2 regions of the Kitasatospora sp. NPDC049285 genome follow, and region 2 is predicted to be linked to the other one. Evidence: riboswitches for the same ligand, from Rfam matches in the RefSeq annotation. Region 2 holds a riboswitch; the other holds the start of a gene.
The links. A riboswitch is a leader RNA that binds a small molecule or an ion and turns the genes downstream of it on or off. The one in region 2 is predicted to bind cobalamin.

Region 1 (4,152 bases), on a different contig from region 2:
CAGCGGGAGTTGGACGCCCCGGCCTCGGTGGTCGGGTAGAAGTTGATGTCGATCACGCGGTCGAGGAAGGTCACCGCGGTGCGGACGGTGGCGTCCAGGCGCTCCCAGTCCATCGCGCTCGTGAGGTCGTCGACCGAGGCGCCCGGGGCGACGTGCGCGCCCAGGTTGACCGAGCCGAGGTTGCAGACCGCGGTCTCGGAGTCGTCGGTGACCTCCAGGATCTCGGTGCACAGGTTCGAGGAGTGCACCACGCGGCCCGGCAGCGCGGTCTGGTTGGCGGCCCGGTTGGAGGCGTCCTTGAAGGTCATCCAGCCGTTGCCGGTCTGCGCCAGGGTGCGCATCATCCGGGCGTACAGGGTCTGCGCGGGGATGGTGCGCACGGCCTTGCCGGCCAGCTCGGCCTTGCGGTACGCCTCGTCGAAGTCGGCGCCCCACAGGTCGACCAGCTCGGGCACGTCGGCGGGGGAGAACAGCGACCAGTCCTGGTTGGCGTTCACCCGGCGCATGAACTCGTCCGGGATCCAGTGCGCCAGGTTCAGGTTGTGGGTGCGCCGCGCCTCCTCGCCGGTGTTGTCGCGCAGCTCCAGGAACTCCTCGATGTCGGCGTGCCAGGTCTCCAGGTAGACGCAGGCCGCGCCCTTGCGCCGGCCGCCCTGGTTGACCGCCGCCACGGAGGAGTCCAGGGTGCGCAGGAACGGCACGATGCCGTTGGACTGCCCGTTGGTGCCGCGGATCAGCGAGCCGCGGGAGCGGATCCGGGAGTAGGACAGGCCGATGCCGCCGGCGTGCTTGGACAGCCGGGCGATCTGCGCGTAGCGGTTGTAGATCGAGTCCAGGTTGTCCAGCGGCGAGTCCAGCAGGTAGCAGGAGGACATCTGCGGGTGCCGGGTGCCGGAGTTGAACAGCGTCGGGGAGGACGTCAGGTACTCCAGCCGGCTCATCAGCCGGTACAGCTCGGCCACCTCGTGCACCGAGCGCTCGTCGGTGCCGACCGCGAGGCCCGCCGCCACGCGGAGCAGGAAGTGCTGCGGGGTCTCGACCACCTTGCGGGTGATCGGGTGGCGCAGCAGGTAGCGGGACTGGACGGTGCGCAGGCCGAAGTACTCGAAGCGGTCGTCGCCCTGAGGGTCGATCAGCGCGTCGAAGAGCGCGGCGTGCTCGGCGACGTAGGCGGCGGTGGCGTCGCCGATCAGGCCCTCGGCGTGGCCGACGGCGACCGAGTCGGAGAACGCGGTGACGCCCTGGGTGCGGGCCTCGTCACGGATCTCCAGGGCGAGCAGGCGGGCGGCCAGCTTCGAGTACTGGGGGTCCTCGGCGATCATCGACGCGGCGGCCTCCACGGCCAGCCCGCGCAGCTCGGCGAAGTCCGAGCCGGCATGGCGGCCGCGCAGTGCGGCGGCGGCGACGTGGCCGGGGTCCACCTGGGGGAGATCGGTGCTGCGGTCGGTGAGCAGCCGAAGCAGCGCCGCACCGGGATCGGTGAAGGTGTCGGCGGAACCCTGGGACGGCAGGGTGACTGAGGCGGCGACGGTCAAGGCGCACTCTCTCCTGTGGCGGCGGTCGGACGTGGCACGGTTGTCCGGATCCGCGCGTGCGGCAGGGGAGGACGGCACGCCGAAAACGCGTAACGGCGCGCGAAAGACCCACCCCCGGCCCGCCCGCGAGACCGGACGGCAAAGCAGTGCTGCATGGCGTCTGCGGGGATGCCGTGTCGCACACCGTCGGCAGGTCCTCGGACTGCGCGGGCGTCGCTGCAGCCCGCTCACCGTTGCGGGGCAGTCCCGGACTCGCACCGGGTTCCCCTGCGTTGACAGCGAGAGTGAGCATACATGTAGTGGCGGCTGGAGCTGGAAGCACCAGATGTAGTAGCGCGTGTCGTGTCGGCCCGTCCGCGCGTAGACAACAGGACGGATGCGAAGCGCCCGTCAGAACCGGATCGTGTAGACCATCAGCTGAAGGCCGGGCATCGGCTGCCAGTCCCGGGCGGGGGTGCGGACGAAGCCCAGCGCCTCGTAGATCCGGTGCGCGGCGGTCATCGCGGGCCGGGTGGAGAACGCCATTCCGGCCAGGCCCAGCTCCCGGCTGCGCTCCATCGCGGCGGCCACCAGGGCCCGGCCGACGCCGCGGCCGCGGGCCGCCGCGCCGACCGCCAGCATCCGGATCTCGCCCTCGTGCGGCTCGGCGATGTCCGCCCACTCGGTGCCGCCGGCGGCGAAGGTCACACAGCCGAGGACCTGCCCCGACGCGTCGACCGCGACCAGGAGTTCGGCCTCCCGGTCGCGGCGCGCGGCGTCCCTCAGCAGGTGGACGTACGGGGAATCGGAGCGGGTGTGGCCGTCGCCGACGAAGGCCTCGACGCTGACCGCGCCGGCGCCTTCGAGGTCCTCGGCGAGGGCGCGGCGGATGATCGGGGGCTGCATTCGGACAGTGTGCCGGAGCGGATCCGGCGCGGGTCGGCGAGGTCCGGGTCGACGGGATAGCCGGTGGGGCGGTGGCGGTTGTCCCGGCCGTGCCTGGTGGTCCGGTCCAGGTCGCGGCCGACCAGGACGCCGAGGAGTCCGAAACTGCCGAGGAGGCCCAGCAGGGCGAGCGCGGTGGTCATGGGTCCACTCTCCGCTCCGGGCGCACCGCGTACGAGTGGCAGGAAAGCCTGCTTGCCTCGAAATCCTGCCACTGCCATCCTGGACCCATGCTGAGCAACGTCGCGGTGATCGTGCTGGAGGAGGTCCACCCCTTCGAACTGGGCGTGGCCTGCGAGGTGTTCGGCCTGGACCGGAGCGAGGAGGGCCTGCCGGTCTACGACTTCGCGCTGGTCGGCGACCGCCCCGGCCCGATGCGCACGCACGCCGGGTTCAGCATCGACGTGCCGCACGGCCCCGAGCGGATCGCCGAGGCCGACCTGGTGATCGCCACCGCCACCGGCATCCGCGACCACTACCCCGAGGAGCTGTGCGAGGCGCTGCGCGCCGCGCTGGCCCGCGGCGCGCACCTGCTGTCGATCTGCTCCGGCAGCTTCCTGCTCGGCGCGGCCGGCCTGCTCGACGGCCGGCGCTCCACCACCCACTGGCGGTATGCGGACCTGATGGCCGAGCGCTTCCCGCTGACCACCGTCGAACCGGACGTGCTGTACGTCGACGACGACCCCGTGATCACCTCGGCGGGCACCGCGGCCGGCATCGACGCCTGCCTGCACCTGGTGCGCAAGGTGCAGGGCGCCGAGGTGGCCCGCGGCATCGCCCGCCGGATGGTGGTCGCCCCGCACCGGGACGGCGGGCAGGCCCAGTTCATCAACCGCCCGCTGCCGGAGGGCGAGGGCGACTCCCTCGGCGGGGTGCTGGAGTGGATGCGCCGCCACCTGGAGGAGGAGACCAGCGTCGAGCGGCTCGCCCAGCTCGCCCACATGTCGCCGCGCACCTTCGCCCGCCGCTTCCAGCAGGAGACCGGCACCACCCCGCACCGCTGGCTGATCGGGCAGCGGGTGCTGTTCGCCCAGCGGCTGCTGGAGTCCACCGACGAGAGCGTGGACGCCGTCGCCGCGCGCTGCGGCTTCGGCAACGCCGCCACCCTGCGCCACCACTTCGGCCGCCGGCTCGGCACCACCCCGCAGGCCTACCGGCGGGCCTTCGGCCACCCCCGGCCGGCCGTGAGCCCGGCGGCCTGAGCCCCGCCCCGACGGCCCGCACGCCGTCCCGGGGCCCTCCCGCGGCCCTGACGGCGCGTCAGGACAGGTGGCCGGTCTGGTTCCAGGACTGCGGGCGCAGCCGCCCGTCGCGGGCCCGCCAGACGCTGGTCGAGCAGTTGGCGACCGGGTCGAGGGCCAGCAGCTGCTCCTCGCCGAGCCGGTCCAGCACGTGGCGCATCATCAGCACCGTGCAGTCGTGCGCCACCACCAGCACCGGCCGACCGGCCTCCTCCTCGGCCAGGTCGCGCAGCAGCGAGCGCACCCGCAGCGCCACGTCCAGCCAGGACTCGCCGCCCGGCGGGCGGTAGTACAGCTCGCCCATCCGGCGGCGGCGCTCGGCCTCCGCGGGGTGGTCACGCTCGATCGCGGCCTTGGTGAGCATCTCCAGCACCCCGAGTTCGCGGTCGCGCAGCCGCTCGTCGTAGCGCACCGGCAGGCCGACCGGGACGGCGCCCATGCCGGAGGCCTGG
Region 2 (4,152 bases):
GGCGGCGCGATCACCCGGCGGCTGCCCGCGCTGACGGTGGTGGTGCTCTCGCAGGCCGCGGCCGCCGCCGTGCTGCTGGTGGCGGTGGTGGCCACCGGCGGCTTCGCGGACGCGGGGCCCGGGCTCTGGTACGCGGTGGCGGCCGGCCTGATCGGGCCGGTCGCGCTGCTGGCCTTCTACCGGGCGCTGGCGCTCGGCCCGATGGGCGTGGTGTCGCCGCTGGCCACGGTCGGGGTGGCGGTGCCGATCGGGGTGGGGCTGGCGGTCGGCGAGCGGCCGGGCCTGACCCAGGTGCTGGGCATCCTGGTCGCGGTCGCCGGGGTGGCGCTGGCCGGCGGTCCGCAGCGCGGCGGGGCCGCGGTCAGCCGTCAGGTGCTGGTGCTGACCCTCGGCGCGGCGCTCACCTTCGGCGCGGTGCTGGCGCTGATCGCGCACGCCAGCAGCGGCGGCGGGCTGCTGCTCGCCCTGCTGGTGCAGCGGGTGACCAACGCCGTGGTGGGCGCCGGGATGCTCGCCGCGGCGGCCCGCCGGCAGCCGCTCGAACTGCGCACCGCCGGGCGGTCGCTGCCCGCGCTGACCGCGGTCGGGGTGGCCGACGTGGCCGCGAACGGGCTGTACGCCGCCGCCTCACACCTGGGCTCGGTGGCGGTCGCGGCCGTGCTGGCCTCGCTCTACCCGGTGGTGACGGCGCTGATGGCGCGCGGGCTGCTGAAGGAGCGGCTGCTGCGGGTGCAGGTGGTCGGCGCGGGGCTGGCGGTGGCCGGCTCGCTGATCCTGGCGGCGGGCTGACACCGCGTCAGCCGCTGCCCGGCCAGGCACCCCGCCCGGTCAACTCCCCGCCCGGTCAGCCCGCGTTCGCGAAGGCGCGGGTGCGCTTGGCGACCTGCCAGTAGCCGATCGCGGCCGCCCAGACCACCACGAACAGGCCGACGATCACGAAGCCCACGTTGTCCAGGCTCAGCCCGGCGATCCACCCGGTGACCGGGTCGGTGAGCGACAGCTTGTCGTGCAGCACGGCGACCAGCTCGATGGTGCCGATCAGGAAGGCCACCGCGATCGACAGGCCCGTGATGGTCAGGTTGTAGTACACCTTGCGGACCGGGTTGGAGAACGCCCACTGGTAGGCGAAGTTCATGAACGTGCCGTCCAGGGTGTCGAACAGGCTCATCCCGGCGGCGAACAGCAGCGGCAGGCAGACCACCGCGTACCAGGGCAGCCCGGCCGCCGCGCCCGAGCCGGCCATCACCATCAGGGTGACCTCGGTGGCGGTGTCGAAGCCCAGGCCCAGCACCATGCCGACCGGGAACATCTGGCCCGGACGGGAGATCGAGCGGGTGGCGCGGTTCAGCACCCGGGCCAGCAGGCCGCGCGACGTCAGGTGCCTCTCCAGCTCGGCCTCGTCGAACTGGCCGGCCCGCATCGCCCGGAACACCCGCAGGATGCCCAGCAGGGCGACCAGGTTGAGCGCGGCGATCAGGTACAGGAAGGCGCCCGAAGCGGTGGTGCCGATGGTGCCCAGCACCTGATGGGTCGTCGACTCGTCGTCCATCAGCGTGCCCGCCAGCGCCGCTCCCCCGGCGACCAGGCCGGCCATGAGCACCACCATCGAGGAGTGGCCGAGGGCGAACCAGAAGCCCACCGAGACCGGGCGGCGGCCGTCCGCCATCAGCTTGCGGGTGGTGTTGTCGATCACCGCGATGTGGTCGGCGTCGAAGGCGTGCCGCATGCCCAGGGTGTACGCGGTGACGCCCAGGCCCACGCCGAACACCTGGGTGCCGACCTGGTACCGGTGCGGCGCCACCAGGAAGAACAGGGTGCCGAAGGCCACCACGTGCAGCGCCAGGATCACGGCCATCAGCCCCGCCGTGCGCAGGGTGTCCTCGCGCCGCCAGCGGAAGCTCGGCAACGCGGCGCCCGGACTGTTCTCGGGCAGGGTCAGTTCGGACGCGGTCATCCGCGGATCACGCTCCAGCACCTCGTGGATCACTTCGTGAGATGCCGTGGCCGGTCTCCTGGCTGACGGGGTGTTGCGCGCCGGCGCCCGGCCTTCCCGGCCGCGACGGGGCCAGTGGCACGAGGTGGGAGCCGACGACTCCCCGATCACAGTGGCGAGGGCCGCTCCGGACTCCTGTGGCGAGGCACAGTGCACCGGCTTCCCGAACACCACGGCCCGACCACCGTAGGACCGACGCGCCCGCAGCGGCAAGGCCGCACGGGCGTGCGGGTCCGCAGGTGGCGAAGATCACGCCCGGGCGGGTCCGGTGACGGCGCGTCACCGGGCCGGGGTGACGGAGCGTCAGGCCATCCAGAAGAAGACGCAGGTCATCCGCTTCTCGTCGAGCGTCGCGCCGTGGTACTCGCTCGCCGTGTGCATCAGGTTGGCGGTGTAGAGCAGCAGCCGGTTGTAGCGGTGCGGGACGGCCAGGTCCTCGGTGAAGGAGTCCGGCGGGACGAAGCGGGTGCCGAGGGCGTCCACCAGGTTGTTGTGCGGGGCGACCACGGTGTTCCCGCCGAGCCGGCCGCCGGGCAGGCTCTGCCGGTAGAAGCTGGTGCCGCACCGCTTCGGGACGCCCGGGTTGAGGTACAGCACCGCGGCGTAGCGGCAGAGCGAGCGGGAGTCGGTGTGCGGCCGCGGCTCGCACTCCCCCGCGCCCACCACCTGCACGCAGTTGTGGTTGAAGGTGCCGCCCTCGGCCTCGCCCAGCGCCCAGATCCGCGGCACCCCGATGGTCTCCCGGACCAGCTTCTCGACGTGTGCCAGCTCCTCGGGCTCCAGCCCGGGCATCGCCCGCAGCCCCGGCCAGGCCTCGGGCTTGTGCGGGTAGCCCTCCTCCCAGTCGGTGCGCGCCAGGTGCCGGGCGCGCACCGCGTCCGGATCGGGCAGCACGTCGTCCAGTACCCAGTAGTCGCGGCCCTTGGTGGGCTTGCGGTAGGGCAGGACGGGCAGCGCCGGGGTCGGGCGCGGGGCCTGGAAGGGTTGAGCAGGCATGGCCCCGACAATAGGAGCGCCGCCCCGCGCCCTCACCCAAGAAGCGGTCAACCTTGCGTCAAGGCTTGGCGATCCGACGGCACGTCAGGGTCGCTGGCAGCTCGGGCACCAGAACAGGTTGCGGGCGGCCAGTTCCTCCGTGCGCACCGGGGTGCCGCAGACCAGGCAGGGCTGGTCGGTGCGGCGGTAGACGTACACCTCGCCGCCGTGGTCGTCCACCCGCGGCGGGCGGCCCATCGCCTCCGGGGTGTGCTCCGGGCGGACGGTGTCGATCCGGCCCGCGGCGGCACCCGCGTGCATCAGCTCCACCAGGTCCGACCAGATCGCCTCCCACTCCGCCCGGCTGAGCGAGCGGCCCGGACGGTGCGGGCTGATGCCGAGCCGGAACAGCACCTCGGCGCGGTAGACGTTGCCGACGCCCGCCAGCACCTTCTGGTCCATCAGCAGCGCGGCCACCGTCGTGCCGCTGCGCGAGATCCGCCGCCAGGCGTCGTCGCCGGCCTGGTCCGGGCGCAGCGGGTCGGGGCCCAGGCGGCGGTGCAGCGCCAGCTTCTCGGCCGGGGTGAGCAGCTCGCAGGTGTTGGGGGCGCGCAGGTCGGCGTAGTGCTCCTCGCCCTGGATCCGCAGCCGGACCTGCCCCACCGGGACGGGGGCCGGCCCGCCGCCGAAGGTGAACCCGCCGTACAGGCCCAGGTGCACGTGCAGCCAGGACTCCCCGAAGCCCAGGAACAGGTGCTTCCCGTGCGCCTCCGCCTCGTCCAGCACTCGGCCGTCCAGTAGTGCGGCGCCCTCCGCGAAGCGGCCCTGCGGGCTGGACACCGCGACCGGTCGGCCGGCGAACAGCGCGGCGTTCTGCCTGGCCAGGCGATGGATGACGTGCCCCTCCGGCACCGGCGTCAACTCCTTGGATCGGGGTGGCTGAAGGACTCCATCATCCCAGCCGGGTCGGACAGGCCGGCCGGGGCGACTGGCTCCGGGCTCCTGGACCCGCGCTCCGGGTGGCGGGCCGGTCAGAGGTCGGCGGCGGCGGCGTGGAGGGTGGCGAGGGCGCGGCGGGCGAGGGCGGAGAAGTCCGTGTCGTCGGTGGCGGTCCACTCGGCGAGGGCGGTGCGCAGCGCGAGGGAGGCGAGTTCGGCGGCCAGAGCGGCGGTCGGGGCGGGGAC

Region 1: another riboswitch for cobalamin. It lies ahead of AB0K51_RS03600 (ribonucleoside-diphosphate reductase subunit alpha); the one in region 2 lies ahead of AB0K51_RS30365 (HoxN/HupN/NixA family nickel/cobalt transporter).

Annotation. Positions count from the first base shown of each region.
Region 1 covers NZ_JBFAQR010000003.1:129,252-133,403, reverse strand. The annotation lists gene AB0K51_RS03600 (ribonucleoside-diphosphate reductase subunit alpha) at 1-1,535, opposite strand, end outside; cobalamin riboswitch at 1,706-1,833, opposite strand; gene AB0K51_RS03595 (GNAT family N-acetyltransferase) at 1,926-2,420, opposite strand; gene AB0K51_RS03590 (helix-turn-helix domain-containing protein) at 2,690-3,661, shown strand; gene AB0K51_RS03585 (histidine phosphatase family protein) at 3,720-4,152, opposite strand, start outside.
Region 2 covers NZ_JBFAQR010000071.1:11,346-15,497, reverse strand. The annotation lists gene AB0K51_RS30370 (DMT family transporter) at 1-789, shown strand, start outside; gene AB0K51_RS30365 (HoxN/HupN/NixA family nickel/cobalt transporter) at 845-1,954, opposite strand; cobalamin riboswitch at 1,985-2,183, opposite strand; gene AB0K51_RS30360 (DUF6445 family protein) at 2,297-2,989, opposite strand; gene AB0K51_RS30355 (DNA-formamidopyrimidine glycosylase family protein) at 3,074-3,880, opposite strand; gene AB0K51_RS30350 (helix-turn-helix domain-containing protein) at 4,000-4,152, opposite strand, start outside.